DNA from 2 places in the Conyzicola sp. genome. Region 2 is predicted to be linked to the other one. Evidence: predicted binding sites of a transcription regulator. Region 2 holds the regulator's gene; the other holds the start of a gene.
The links. Region 2 encodes HspR, which represses chaperone genes until heat shock. Its sites were predicted from a motif close to AAGTTGAGTCNNNNNGACTCAACTT; they were not measured.
Positions count from the first base shown of each region.

Region 1: the regulator HspR is predicted to act here: its motif matches at 3,865-3,889, upstream of AC14A7_RS00080 (Hsp20/alpha crystallin family protein).

Region 1 covers NZ_JBXMIS010000001.1:15,010-22,561, forward strand. The annotation lists gene AC14A7_RS00055 (UPF0182 family membrane protein) at 1-2,000, shown strand, start outside; gene AC14A7_RS00060 (class I SAM-dependent methyltransferase) at 2,003-2,863, shown strand; gene AC14A7_RS00065 (VOC family protein) at 2,860-3,327, opposite strand; tRNA gene AC14A7_RS00070 (tRNA-Met) at 3,365-3,438, shown strand; gene AC14A7_RS00075 (MerR family transcriptional regulator) at 3,509-3,802, opposite strand; gene AC14A7_RS00080 (Hsp20/alpha crystallin family protein) at 3,928-4,368, shown strand; gene AC14A7_RS00085 (hypothetical protein) at 4,474-4,701, shown strand; gene AC14A7_RS00090 (hypothetical protein) at 4,754-5,212, shown strand; gene AC14A7_RS00095 (helix-turn-helix transcriptional regulator) at 5,212-5,433, shown strand; gene AC14A7_RS00100 (BglG family transcription antiterminator) at 5,449-7,362, opposite strand; gene AC14A7_RS00105 (PTS sugar transporter subunit IIB) at 7,505-7,552, shown strand, end outside.
Region 2 covers NZ_JBXMIS010000050.1:4,445-11,996, reverse strand. The annotation lists gene AC14A7_RS04715 (zinc-dependent alcohol dehydrogenase family protein) at 1-28, opposite strand, end outside; gene AC14A7_RS04710 (hypothetical protein) at 137-784, shown strand; gene AC14A7_RS04705 (ATP-dependent Clp protease ATP-binding subunit) at 877-3,033, opposite strand; gene AC14A7_RS04700 (class I SAM-dependent methyltransferase) at 3,154-4,266, opposite strand; gene AC14A7_RS04695 (glycosyltransferase) at 4,259-5,698, opposite strand; gene AC14A7_RS04690 (heat shock protein transcriptional repressor HspR) at 5,691-6,122, opposite strand; gene AC14A7_RS04685 (DnaJ C-terminal domain-containing protein) at 6,125-7,096, opposite strand; gene AC14A7_RS04680 (nucleotide exchange factor GrpE) at 7,107-7,552, opposite strand, start outside.

The sequences.
Region 1 (7,552 bases), on a different contig from region 2:
GCATCATCGTCGGCGGCATCTACCCGTGGGTGATCCAGCGCTTCCAGGTGGAGCCGAACGCGCGAACGCTCGAATCGGAGTACATCGATCGCAGCATCCAGTCGACGCGTGATGCCTACGGCGTCTCGGATGTCGAGGTGCAGTCGTACAACGCGACGACCGATGCAGAGGCTGGCGCCCTTCGCGCCGACGCAGAGACCACGGCGAACATCCGCATCATCGACCCCGCGCTGGTCTCCGACTCATTCGCGCAGCTCGAGCGCTTCAAGCAGTACTACCAGTTCGTCGACCACCTCGACGTCGACCGCTACGTGATCGACGGCAAGACGCAGGACACCGTGATCGCGGTGCGCGAGCTCGACCAGGCAGGCCTCGGCGACTCCCGCAGCTGGTACAACGACACCCTCGTCTACACCCACGGCTACGGCGTGGTGGCTGCCTACGGCAACCAGCGCACGGCCGACGGCCAGCCGGAGTTCCTGCAGGCTGGTATCCCGACCTCCGGCGCACTCGGCGACTTCGAGCCGCGCGTGTACTTCGGCGAGGCGTCGCCCGCCTACTCCATCGTCGGCGCTGCCGAGGGTGCGAAGGCCATCGAGCTCGACTACCCGGCTGGTGACGACAACGAGGAGAACAGCAAGACGACGACGTTCTCCGGCAACGGCGGACCCGCCCTCGACAATGCCTTCAACCGCCTCGTCTACGCGATCAAGTTCCAGTCGGAGCAGATCTTCCTCTCGGAGGACATCACCGACAACTCGCAGATCCTCTACAACCGCGACCCGATCCAGCGCGTCAAGACCGTGGCGCCGTACCTCACGATCGACAGCGACACCTACCCGGCCGTTGTCGACGGCCGCACGGTGTGGATCGTCGACGGCTACACGACGACCGCGAACTACCCCTACTCGCACGTCGAACAGCTGAGCAGCGCGATCGCCGACACCTACACCGAGGCGCCGCAGTACGCGCTGGATGACATCAACTACATCCGCAACTCGGTCAAGGCCACCGTCGACGCATACGACGGCAGCGTGACGCTCTACGCGTGGGACGACAAGGACCCGATCCTCACCACCTGGCAGAAGATCTACCCGTCGACCCTCAAGCCGGCGTCGGAGATGAGCGAGGGACTGCTCAGCCACATCCGCTACCCCGCCGACCTGTTCAAGGTGCAGCGCGCGATCCTCGGGTCGTACCACGTCGAGGATGCGAACACCTTCTACTCCGCCGACGACCAGTGGGTGACGCCGAACGACCCAGCCGACTCCACGGATCCCGCACTGCAGCCGCCGTACTACCTGACGATGCAGGTGCCGGGCACCGACAAGCCGGCGTTCACGCTGTACTCCACGTACATCCCACGCGGCAGCGCGACCTCGAGCTCCAGCGTGCTCACGGGCTACCTCGCCGTCAACTCCGACCCGGGTGAGGACTACGGCAAGCTCACGCTGCTCACCCTTCCGAGCCAGGACACCGTGCCGGGCCCTGGTCAGGTCGAGAACAGCTTCACGACGGATACAGAGGTCGCCAACCAGCTTGCCCTGCTGCAGCGCGGTGAGACCGAGGTCAGCCTCGGCAACCTGCTCACACTGCCGGTCGGCGGCGGCCTGCTCTATGTGCAGCCCGTCTACGTGCAGTCGACGAGTGGAACGAGCTACCCGCTGCTGCGCAAGATCCTCGTGGCCTTCGGCGACCAGCTCGCCTTCGAGGACACCCTCGACCTCGCGCTCGACTCGCTCTTCGGCGGCGACTCCGGGGCCGACACTCCGGATGGCGAGATTCCGGCGACGCCAGACGAGCCGGGCGCAGAGGAGCCGGGAGCGGGCACCCCTGACACCGGCGGCACCAACGCCGCGCTGCAGGCAGCCCTTGCCGACGCCAAGGAGGCCCTCGACGAGCGCACGGCGGCGTACGCTGCCAACGACCTCGTGGCGGCCGCAGAGGCCGACGAGAAGCTCACCGCAGCCCTGGAGCGGGCGCTGGCCGCGAGCAAGTAACGATGAACGACGTCGACCTGCGGGGCGGCGATTGGCTCGACGCCAATCGCGCCTCGTGGGACGAACGCGTGCCCATTCACCTCGCGAGCGAGTTCTACGACCAGTCGCGGCTGCGGTCGGGCAACGGCGTGCTCTACGCGATCGAGGAGGAGGAGCTCGCCTCCGTCTTTCCCGAGGGTCTCGACGGGCTCCGGGTGCTGCACCTGCAGTGCCACTTCGGTGCCGATACCCTCGTGCTCGCTCAGCGCGGGGCGACCGTGGTCGGCATCGACTTCTCGAAGCCGGCGGTGGGTGCCGCGCGCGCGCTCGCCCGTGAGGTCGGGCTTGACGGCCGCGCCAGGTTCATCGAGGCGAACGTGTACGACGCCCGGCACATCCTGCCGGAACCGGAGTCGTTCGACGTGGTCTTCACGACGTGGGGCACGATCGGCTGGCTGCCCGATGTCGCAGAGTGGGCGCGGATCGTGGCGTGGTTCCTCAAGCCCGGCGGTCGCCTCTACTTCGCCGATGGGCATCCCGCCGCCTTCGTCTTCGACGGGCTCGACGACCGCGGCATGCCCGCGTGGGGCTATCCGTACGACTCCGACGGCGTCGGAGATGTCGTCGACCAGGCAGGGGACTACGCCGACGAGTCGGCATCCCTCGCCAACACGCGCACGGTGGAGTGGATGCACCCCCTGGGCGAGACGGTGACCGCGCTGATCGACGCCGGCCTGACCATCGACTTCCTGCACGAGCACTACGAGGTGCCGTGGCGCATCTTCCCCTCCGTCGTGCCGACGCGGGACGGCCTGTTCGGGTGGCCAGACAAGAAGTGGCTGCCCCTCGGGGTCAGCATCGCCGCAACGCGGTCGAGCGCCTAGATCGGCGAGCCGATGCGGATGAGGTTGTTGTCTGGGTCGAAGAGCGCGATCTCGCGCTTGTTCCACACCTGGTCGATGGGGCGGGTCACGCGGGCGATCGACTGGCCGAGCGACCAGCGCTCGCGCAGGTCGTTCATGGAATAGCGGAAGAGCCCGTCGTCGGTGATCGAGTCGAAGGCGACCCCGGAGGCCATGATCGACGCATACACGGCGTCGACATCGGGAACCGTGAGATATGCCATGCCGGAGTGCATGAACGGGTCGAGCTCCTCGTTGAGCGTGTAGTCCATCGAGATGCCGCCGACCGGCCCGGGCCGCACCCACGCGTAGCCGTCGTCGTCTGGCCAGATGGCCGTCGTGAAGCCGAGAGCCGACCAGAACGCGACGATGCGTGGGATCGAGGCAGTGGGAAGAATCGGATCGGCTCGGCCGGCCCAGAGGGCGGGGACATCCACGGCAGTCATGCACGCCAATCTAACGTGCTAGTGTTGATTCTTGTGCCGCGGGGTGGAGCAGTTCGGTAGCTCGCTGGGCTCATAACCCAGAGGTCGCAGGTTCAAATCCTGTCCCCGCAACGATGTGTTGACTACACACACGAAAGGCCCGGTCTCTGACCGGGCCTTTCGTATGTGTGCGAGGAGACGCTCAGCCGTTGTCGCTCAGCCGGTCGAGCTGCGCCTTCAGCGATTCGTTCGCCGTCTCAAGCTCGAGGATCCGCCGCGCGCCGGCGAGGTTGACCCCATCGTCGAGCAGCACGATCACACGACGGAGCACCTCGAGATCGTCGTTGCTGTAGCGCCGGGTGCCGCCCTCTGTGCGCTGTGGCTCGAGGATTCCCCTCCGCTCGTAGAGGCGAAGCGTCTGCTCGCGCAGCCCGACGAGTTCGGCGGCCACAGTGATGCCGTAGAGGCCCCGTGGGCTCTCTGGGATGTCGCTCATCATCCTCCATAAATCTGACCTATGACCCTTGCATTATATGAGTCGACAGAGTTATAAAACCTATATCGAGCGAAGCAGATTCGACTCGAGCCATCAACACACAGTGAAGCGGAGGAGATTCAGAAATGCTGTTGCAACACGACCCTTTCCGAGAATTCGACCGGCTCACACAGCAGGTGTTCGGCACCGCGGCCAGGCCGTCGAGCATGCCGATGGACGCCTGGCGCGAGGGGGATGAGTTCGTCGTCGAGCTCGACCTCCCCGGCATCGACCCGACCAGGCTCGATATCGATGTGGAGCGCAATGTGCTCACCATCCGCGCCGAGCGGTACAGCACGATGCCAGACGCGGCCAACGTCGTGGCATCGGAGCGCTCGTGGGGAACCTTCACGCGCCAGCTCGTGCTCGGGGAGTCCCTCGACACAGAGAAGGTCGACGCCGACTACACGGCCGGGGTCCTTCGCCTGAGGATTCCCATCGCAGAGCAGGCGAAGCCGCGCAAGATCGAGGTGTCGAGCCGCGACGCACTGAGCGGCGCGAAGGGCAAGAAGAGCATCAACGCCTGATAGTCCCGAGTGCGTGAGGGCACGCACCCAGACCGGCCCGGAGCCCCGGCGGAGGGCTCCGGGCGGGGCCGCGGGGTGATCGGGGCGCAACCGAAGGAGGAGCGGATGACTGACACGACTGCATCGACGGTCGGCTCGGTGCCGAGCGCGGTGACGTGGAGCGTTCCCCGTGCAGGCGTCTGGGTGGCAGAGCGAGACGGGGCCTTTGCCGGACTCGTCACGGCTCGCTGGGGTCACGGCTTCACCGCGACCACCCCGCTGGGCAAGGAACTCGGCACGTTTGCGACCGTGCGCGACGCCCAGTCCGCGCTGGAGCAAGAGGTGGTGCTCTAGCGAGGTCACGGCGCCGCGTTTGACGACCGCAGCGGCATCCAGTAGATTCAACATGTCAATAATATTTGACATGGAGTCGAGGGGTGCCGCTGTGTCATATGAGGAGAAGGGCGTCTGGACCTCACTGGTCGTCAGCGTCGCGGTGTTCTGCTGGTACGCCGTCGTCATGCTCGGCCAGCTGCAGGGTGCCGATGCCGCCGCGATCGACTTCGCGCCGACCCTTCTCATTGCCATCGCAATCAGCATCGGCGCGTCGATCGTCGTTCGCATCCTCGTCGAGATCCTCACCCCGAGCGACAGCTACAAGGTCGACGACCGCGACAAGGAGATCCGCAGGCGCGGTGCCCGTGCCATGGGCAGCGTCGTGGCCATCGGAATGCTCGGCCCGCTGCTGCTGGCCGTCGTCAGGGCAGAGCCGTTCTGGATTGCCAACGCCATGTTCGCGATCTACTTCGCTGCGTCTATCGTCGGCAGCACCGTGCAACTGCTCGCCTATCGTCGGGGATTCTGATGGTGAAGCCGACGAGCGTCACCAACTCGATTCGCGCACTGCGCAATGCCCATGGCGAGATGACCCAGGCCGAGCTGGCCGAGCGGGTCGACGTCACTCGCCAGACGATCATCGCAATCGAGCAGGGTAAGTACTCACCGTCGCTCGAGATGGCGTTCCGCATCGCCCAGGTCTTCGGCGTTCCGCTCGACGACGTGTTCCAGTACCCGAGGCAGCAGTAGAGCTACTCGCTTCGCCTACTCGTCAATGAGGTGCACGAGCTCCTCGATGAACGACCCGAAGTCGTCGGACTTGCGGATAAGCTCCAGCACCCGGGCGCGCTCGGAGAACACGTCGACGATCTGGTCGAACACGGTCTGGAACGACGCCCGGCCGCTCGCGCTGAACGCGATGAGCGCGATCACGTTGACGCGGTTCTCGCCCCACGGCATCGGCGACTCGTTGACCGCGATCGAGATCGACGTGCTCGATGCCGTCATGGCCATCGCGTGCGGAACGGCGATGGTGTCGGTGAAGGCGGTCGATGACAGGAGCTCCCGCTCGATCGCGCCGTCGATGTAGGTCTGGTCGATGATGCCGCGTTCGACCATCAGGGCGCCGAGGTCGCGGATCATGCCGGCCTCGTCATCCGCGTCATGGTTGCGGAGGAAGAGCGCTGGATCGAAGTAGCGCAGCAGGTCGTCCTTGATCTGCGCGCGTCGGCGCTGGCGCCGCAGTCGCGAGATCGCCTTGCGCACGTTCTCGACGTCGGTGTCGGTGAGGAACGGCTGGATGACGACGACGTTCTCTGCGAACGGCCGGTCGGCGATCGTCGTGAGCACCAGATCGGTCGAGAAGTCGTTCCAGTCGACGTCGGTGCGTGTGACCACGACCTCGACTGAGAGCTCGCTGCCGAGCTGCGCCTCGATCTTCTCCCGCAGCACCTGGTGCACGTCGTAGTAGCCGGGAATGACGATGGCGCACGTCACCCGCTCCTCTCGGCGCGACTGCCGCTCGAGGTAGCTGCCGAGATGGAGGGCGATGTAGCTGATCTCGTCATCGTTGATGAGGATGCCGCGCTCGCGCTGGATGAGGCTCGCCATGAACACGGCGACGTCGTAGATCATCGGGTAGCTCGTCTTGATCGAGCGACCAAGCGGATTGCGCGAGTACGAGTTGTCGCGGGCCCTGGCCATGAGGTTGCCGAGGTGAAGCGAGAGGCGCACCATGAATGCCTCGTCGTCGAGGTCGACGAGGTACTCCTGGGCCACCTGCTCGACGATTCGGCGCACCGTCGCCAGATCCTCCGGAACCACGTAGTTGTCGACGACCGCCTGCACCGGCTCGTTCTGGCCCGGCGTGATGACCCGCGTCGTCAGGAGCTTCGCGAGGTACTCGAGGTCTCCGGCGTCGAGGGTGACGCCGAAGTGCTTCTGGATGAGCGTCGACAGCGAAGGCGCGATCGCGTCGTCGACGTCATTCGGGTTGTCGAGGGTCAGCCGGTGCTCGATACCGACGCGTTCGACGGCGATCGCCACGTGCAGCAGCACGGAGTTCACGCCGTACTCGTTGACGAAGTAGCCCTGCGAGGAGAGCATGGCCAGCAGGTCGGTCTTGAACTCGCCGAGGCCGGTGTGGGCGCCGTCGCTGCGCACGTACTCGAGCTCGAGGAATCCCTGCGCACTCTCGCTGCGAAACAGCCGGCTCAGCAGTCGGCGGTAGTCGGACTCGGTGCCGGCGAGCGTCACGAGACTGCCCTTGCGGCTCAGGGTGAGCCCGGCATCCTCGGCGAGCGACTTCACCTTGCGCAGGTCTGTCTCGATCGTCGACTCGCTGACGTAGAGGCTGTCGGCCAGGGAGTGGATGTCGAGACCGGCCGGCGCCTCGGTGAGTCGGCGGGCCAGGTGGTGCACCCGATCGCGCGGGGTGTCGGCAAGGCCGTCGCGCGCGTGGGCGTCGCTGGAGAAGCTCGCGTAGGCCTCGCGGTTGAGGCGGTAGCCGCTCGTCGACGCCGTGATGATGGGCAGGGGGTGTGCCGCTGCCTTCGCCGCCGTCACATAGCTGCGCACACTGCGCGTCGTCACGCCCAGCTGGTCGGCGAGCTCGCCAGCTGTCACCCATCCGTCGTTCTGCGACAGGTAGTCGAGCAGACGCTCATACTTATCGCTCATATCGAGAGCCACTTTGCCACGTTCGGAGGGGAAGTGGGCATTTCCGCTCCCGCGGAAGAAGGTCTGTTGGCGATCGACCTGCTGCACTCGTGACCATGGACTCAGCACAGTTCGGCCAGCACGCGATCGCAAGGAGGCGACCATGGAGACAGTCCTGATCGTTTGCGGCGCGGGTGCATCCTCCACCTTT
Region 2 (7,552 bases):
GGTCGCCGTGGATGATCGTCGCAAGCATGGTTCGAGCCTACGCGCGCCGCGACGCCGAGGCCTCGTGCGTCGGGCGTCGCGGTCGGTTCTCGCGGGCAGAAGCGACCGCACGGCCCGACTCATCGAGAATGAGAGCATGAGCGACACCCCACCGAACTCCGACACCGCCTTCCTCGACGGGGCCGCGGAGGCGGCCGGCATCATCCTCGACCGCATGCTCGGTGCGATGACCTCGGAGCGCGGCGTGCACGTCGAGTCCCTCTTCACGGCGCTGGGAGCCCATGCCGGTCACGCCTGCCAGCTGGCCGCTCTCGACGCACTCGCGACCGGGCATCCCGACTACGCCGGCCTCAGCTACATCGAGGTGTCCGGCGCCAACGGCGACGAGTACCTGTTCGGCGACGCCATCAACCGACCGCTCGCCGAGCACCGCTACTCGTTCTGGGAGCTTGTCGGCACGAAGGTGCGCGAGCTCAGCGGAGAGGTTCCCGATGCGAACGAGTACTTCGCGCACAGCGCCGCCACCGTCGGCGGCGACCAGTTCGGCCTGCCGAGGTACGCAGAGGGCTCCGCCGCCGACGACACCCCGCGCGGCTACCTCCCGTCGTTCGACGTGCTGCTGCCAAGCATCAGGGCCAGCGCGCCAGACCCGCAGCAGTGGCCCGTCGCCTACGGCATTGCCGTGCGCAGCGCGCTCGACCTCACTCGAGGTCAGTTCGACTACGCCGTGCTCACCCGCATAGTCATGGACAGCGCAATCGCGATGTCGAAGCTGCGCGCCTAGCCGCAGCACGCTCGCCGCCCCAGAAACAGTTTCGCCGCCCCAACTGCAACTCCGTCCCCGAGCCCGCAGCTGGAGCTACGGGGAGGGGTGAGCTAGGCGGCGGCGTCGTCGAAGCGCTTGACCGTGAGGTCGTCGCCGACGAGGTCGACCATCACCGTGTCGCCATCGCGGATGTCTCCGGCCAGGAGCGCTCGCGCCAGTCGGTCGTCGATCTCGCGCTGCATGAGCCGTCGAAGCGGCCGCGCCCCGTAGTTGAGGTCGAAGCCGCGATCGGCGAGCCAGGCGCGCGCACTCGGCGTGACAGCCAGCTGCAGCCGCCGCTCGACGAGCCGCTTCTCGAGCCGGTCGATGTAGAGCGACACGATCTGGCCGAGGTCGTCCTGCGTCAGTGGGGCGAACACCACGATGTCGTCGAGGCGGTTGACGAACTCCGGCTTGAACGCCTGGCGAACGAGTGCATTCACCGAGTCGGTCTTCTCCGTCCAGCTGAGGGCCGGGTCGGTGAGGAACTGGCTGCCGAGATTGGAGGTCAGGATGAGGATGACGTTGCGGAAGTCGACGGTGCGGCCCTGTCCATCCGTGAGTCGTCCGTCGTCGAGCACCTGCAGCAGGATGTCGAAGACCTCTGGGTGCGCCTTCTCGATCTCGTCGAGCAGGATCACGCTGTACGGCCGACGCCGAACGGCCTCGGTCAGCTGTCCGCCCTGCTCGTAGCCGACGTAGCCGGGAGGGGCTCCGACGAGCCGCGACACGGCGAACTTCTCGCCGTACTCGCTCATGTCGATGCGCACGAGCGCCTTCTCGTCGTCGAAGAGGTACTCCGCGAGCGCCTTCGCGAGCTCCGTCTTGCCGACACCGGTCGGGCCGAGGAACAGGAAGGAGCCGGTGGGCTTGGCGGGGTCGGAGATGCCGGCGCGCGAGCGGCGCACCGCCTCGGAGACGGCCTTGACCGCATCCTTCTGCCCGATGAGTCGCTTGCCGAGCTCCGTCTCGAGGCTGAGCAGTCGCTCGGTCTCGCCCTGCTTGAGCTTCGCCACGGGAATGCCCGTCCATGCGGCCACGACGGCCGCGATGTCCTCGTCGGTCACCTGGTCGTTGACCATGCGCGGTCCGAGCTGCTCGACCTGCTCCGCCTCGGCAATCGCCTTCTCGATCGAGGGGATGACCTCGTAGTTGAGCTTCGACGCGTGCTGCCAGTCCTGGTCGCGCATCGCGCGGTCGCGGTCGATCTCAGCCTGGTTGAGCTGGCTCTTGAGGTCGCCGACGCTGTGAAGGCTCGACTTCTCTGCCTGCCAGCGACGCTCGAGCGTGTCGAGCTCCTGCTGGCGGGTGTTCATGTCGATGCGCAGCTTCTCGAGCCGGTCTTTCGAGGCCGAGTCCTTTTCCTTCTTGAGCGCGAGCTCTTCGATGCGCAGTCGGTCGACGCTGCGCTTGAGCTCGTCGATCTCTACGGGAGAAGAGTCGATCTCCATCTTGAGCCGGGAGGCCGCCTCGTCGATGAGGTCGATCGCCTTGTCTGGAAGCTGCCGGGCGGAGATGTACCGGTTGCTGAGGGATGCCGCGGCAACGAGGGCGCTGTCGGCGATCGTCACCTTGTGGTGGGCCTCGTATCGCCCCTTGAGCCCGCGCAGGATGGCAACCGTGTCCTCGACCGACGGCTCGCCGACGAAGACCTGCTGGAAGCGGCGCTCGAGTGCGGCATCCTTCTCGATGTACTGGCGGTACTCGTCGAGCGTCGTCGCGCCGATGAGGCGCAGCTCGCCGCGGGCGAGCATGGGCTTGAGCATGTTGGATGCCGCAACAGAGCCCTCGCCGCCACCCGCACCCATGAGGGTGTGCAGTTCGTCGACGAAGGTGATGATCTCGCCCTCTGCCTCGTTGATCTCGGCGAGAACCGCATTGAGGCGCTCCTCGAACTCGCCGCGGTACTTGGCGCCGGCCACCAGCGCCGCGAGGTCGAGGGAGACGAGTCGCTTGTTCTTCAGAGAGTCGGCAACGTCGCCCGCGACGATGCGCTGGGCGAGACCCTCGACGACAGCGGTCTTGCCGACGCCGGGCTCGCCGATGAGCACGGGGTTGTTCTTGGTGCGGCGGGTGAGCACCTGGCTGACGCGACGGATCTCGGCGTCTCGACCGATCACCGGATCGAGCTTGCCGCTGCGCGCAATGGCGGTGAGATCGACGCCGTACTTCTCGAGCGCAGTCTTCTGCTCTTCGTCGGTGCCGGGGGCACCCTGCATGTTGGCCACGGAGCGCTAGCCCTTTCGCTGACTGTGATCTGGCAGAGTTGAGTTTGATCGACTCAAGTTTACGCGGTCGATGGATGCGTCGCCACGCCCTATCGCTCCTAGCGAACCATTAAGGAACATTCAGCTGCCACCCTTTCGCGACACCGTCACCATGAACTTCTCTGTGTGCGTGACGAGATCGGTCGGACCGACCATCCTCGCGAGAGCCTGCCGGTAGCCAAGATGCGAGTTGAAGACCGTCCAGAGCTCGCCACCGGGCTTCAGAACACGGGCAGCATCGGAGAACAGGCGGTGGGCTGGCCCGGTGTGAACGACCGCGCCGATGTGGAACGGTGGGTTCAGCAACACGACATCTGCCGAGGCGTCGGGCTGGCTCACGAGGCCGTCGTCGCGAACGACGCTGATGCGGTCGGCCAGGTGGTTGAGCTCAGCGGTGAGGGAGGCTGAGGCGACGGCCGCGGCCGACTGGTCGGTCGCGATGACGCGCAGGCCCGGTCGAAGACGCGCGATGGATGCCGCAAGCACGCCAGAGCCGCAGCCCAAGTCGATCGCGACACCGGTCGTCGGCCCCACCGTGCGAAGCGCACCGAGCAAAACCCGGGTGCCGATATCGATCGAGGATCCGGCGAAGACCGCACCATGCGCCCCGACCCACAGGTCGATGTCACGGTGGAACTCTGTAACGGGAAACCGCGGCTCTGCGACGGCGCGAGGACCGCGAAGGGTGAAGGCCCGTGACTTCTGCTGCGCGAGCGACACATCGAGCGATTCGAAGAAGCGCAGCATGACCGGGTTCATCGTCGGCGTCAGGTGCTTGATACGCCCACCCGCGATGACGGTGACCGCCGGGTCGGCGAAGCGCGCGATCGCGTCGAGCACCTCCTCAAGCTCGTCGAGACCGCGGGGAAGCTGCAGCAGCACGAGGGTCGCACCCGCGAGCAGCGACGACCCCAGCGGATGGTTCTCGAATCCACCCGCTCCGGCGGCGTTGGCTGCCAGAGCGAGCTCGCCGACGAGGTCGTCCTGGTGCACGCGAACAGCCCGTGCCCCGAGCGAGACTGCACCGAGAGTGAGGGCACCGTAGTTGTCGCCGACCACCGCGACAGAGCCAGGTGCGGCATCCGCGATCAATGGCGCTGCCAGCTCGAGGATGAGCCGGTCGCTCGCGTCGAAGGCGAAGAGGTTGTCTGCCTCGATGTCGGGCCAGCGCCGCAGCGCGTCGAAGTCAATCATCGGCGAGCACCGCCAGAAACAGGTCGCGGGTGCGCCCCATCGACATCTCCTTGCCATGGGCCACAGCCCAGTCGTATGCGCCGCGCGAGAGCTCGGCGAGACGATCGGCGTCGCCGATGACCGAACCGACAGCAGCACCGAGCGCCTCGTAGTCGCCCGCGGGCACGAGCAGGCCGTTGACGCCCTCGACGATCGTCTCAGCCGGGCCGTAGCTGATGTCGTAGGAGACGATCGGGCAGCCGCGCGAGAAGGCCTCGAGCACCACGAGGCTGTGCCCCTCGTAGTTGCTCGACACCACCAGCAGCCCGGCCGTGAGCAGCACCTCCGACGCGTTCGCCCGGTAGCCCATGAGCGTGACGCTGTCGCCGACACCGAGCTCGGCGATGAGCGACTCGAGCGCGCCGCGCTGCACACCCTCGCCGTAGATCTGCAGCCGTGCGCTCGGTCGAGCCGCGAGCACGGTCGGCCAGGCCCGGATGGCGTGCGCTATGCGCTTCTGCTCTGCGAGCCGGGCGACCATGACGGCGAGGTCTGGATCCCGGTCGGCAGTCGGCGGGAACTGCGCGAGCGGCTCAGCGGGGTGGGGGATCACGACGGCGCGACGATGGGCGCCGAACCGGCGCTCTGCATCCTGTCGCTGCTGGTCGGTGAGCCAGATGATCGCGTCATAGCCGTCGATGGTGTCGAACCAGCCCGTCCAGGTCTCGTCCATCGGCGAGTCCCAGTGGTGCGGGGCGGCCGTATGGGCGTTGTGCACGGTGTGCACGAGCGCGTAGTCGCGGGGGCCGATCAGCATCTCCCCAACCTGCCGCGCCTCGACCACGACGACCGCTGGGCCGTCGACCTGCGCGACGAGATGGTTCATCCACGCCTGGTACAGCTGCGCGAACCCGTGCAGCTGTCCGATGACCTTCCCGTCGTCGAAGACGTCGATGAGGATCACACTGCGCCACCAGTCGGCCCTCCCGGAGATATAGGGAAGGCGGAACAGCGGCTGCCCATTGCGGTCGAGGAAGTCGGTGTGGGTGATGACGCCGTCGGCGCCGGTGGCGATGGTGCGCCATGGACGGCCGTCGGCATCCAGGTCGGTCGTCTCGGTGACAGACGCCGTCGAAATCGCGGGGGACTCGACGGGCGCGACCACCGAGCGGATGATCGACGGCTCGTTGCGTAGGTCTTGGTAGAGGCTGCGAATGACCGTGGCCTCTGTCGCCAGCCCGAGCTCGACGAACTCGCGGGTGTAGCACTCGTAGTCGGGGGAGAAGTCGAACGCCAGCAGCACGGGCTGCACACCGCCGACCTCGGCAAACTGCAGCGCTCTGCGCATCGTGGCGACGGTGTACCCGCCGTCGAGGCCTGGGCGCAGTCGGCTGCTCGCGATGAAGTAGGAGGCTGGGGGGAACGCCAGCTCGGTCACATCCTGGTCACTCACTCGGCGGCACCTGCCGCCGCAGTGGGTTCCACAGCACGACCTGGTTCGAGCGCTCGCCGCGCGAACCGGAGCGCAGCGGAACGATGTCGCCGTGCGATCCGGCGGCGAAGACGCGGCGGCCCGAGCGGGCGAGCATCTCGTTGGCGAGGGCGTGCTCCAGCTGGCTCACCCGCCGCGTCGACTCGGTCAGCGCGTTCTCCAGGGCGATGATGCGCTGGATGCCGATGAGATTCAGCCCCTCAGCGCTCAGTGCCGCAATCTCCCGCAGCTGCGCCACGTCGCGCATCGAGTATCGCCGTGACTTGCCTGCCGTGCGCGTTGGACTCACCAGGCCGAGCCTGTCGTACTGGCGCAGTGTCTGCGGGTGCATGCCCGCGAGCTCTGCCGCGACCGCGATCGCGAAGACCGGGGAGTTCTCGTCCATCGCTACGACCGCGCCCTCGCGAGCAGCTCGGTGCGGGGGTTCTCCTCTGGCATGGCCTTGGCGAACGCCTGAAGCGCCGTGGCGGCCTCGCCGGGCAGGTGGCTCGGCACCGCGACCTGCACGGTTGCGAGCAGGTCGCCGACGCCCTTGGCCGAGGTGACGCCGCGACCCTTGACCCGCAGCACGCGACCGCTCGGGGTGCCGGGAGCGACGCGCAGCTTCACGGGGTCACCCCCGAGGGTCGGAACCTCGATCGTCGCACCGAGCACGGCCTCGACGAAGGTGACAGGAACGTCGACGCGAAGGTTGAGGCCATCGCGCTCGAAGACCGGGTGCTTTCTCACCTCGACGGTGAGCACGAGGTCGCCGGGCTGCCCGCCATCCTGGCTCGGCTCTCCCTTGCCCTTGAGCTTGATCTTCTGCCCGTCGGCGACCCCGGCCGGAATCTTGGCCGTGATCGTTCTGCCGTTGGCCTGCTCGAGCTTGACGGTGTCGCCCTGAATCGCGGTGATGAAGTCGAGGGCAACGGTCGTGGTGAGGTCGCGCCCCTTGGTCGGCCCGCCGAACCCGCCGAAGCCGCCCGTCGGGGTGCCGAACATGCCACCGAAGAGGTCTTCGAACTGCGCGTTGCGACCGCGCTGCCTCGCGTTGCCGGCACCACCGCCGAACATGCCGCCGAAGACATCCTCGAAGCCGCCCGGCTGACCGGGGCGACCGCCGGCGCTGAAGCGCGCGCCGCTGCCCATCGCCCGCATCTGGTCGTACTCTCGTCGCTGCTCCGGGTCGGAGAGCACGGAGTTCGCCTCGCTGATCTCCTTGAACTTCGCCTCTGCCGCAGCGTCACCGGGATTGGAGTCGGGGTGGAACTGCCGCGCGAGCTTGCGGTACGTCTTCTTCAGGTCCGCGTCGGAGACGTCTTTCGAGACACCGAGAATCTTGTAGAAGTCCTTGTCGAACCAGTCCTGGCTAGCCATCGGCGTGGTTTCAGGACTCTGGCGTCGAGACGGCGACCTTGGCGGCGCGGATCAGCCGCTCCCCGAGCGCGTAGCCGGGGTCGATCACGTCGGCGACCGTCTCCACCGTCACGCCGGCTGTCGGCAGCTGAACGACCGCCTCATGCTGGTGTGGGTCGAAGGGCTCGCCGACGACGCCGACCGTGCGAAGGCCGTAGCGCTCGAGGCTCGAGCGCAGCTTGGTCGCCACGATCTCGAGCGGGCTTCCCTCGAGATCGCCGTGCTTCTCTGCTCTCGACAGGTCGTCGAGTGCAGGAAGGAGCGACCGGATGACGTCGGCGATCACCGCATCGCGGTTGGCCGCGCGGTCGCGCTCCACCCGGTTGCGGAAGTTGACGAGCTCGGCCTGGGCGCGCAGCATGTCTGATCGCATCTCTGCGACGAGATCCGTCGCAGCGACGTCGAGCAGCGCCGCGT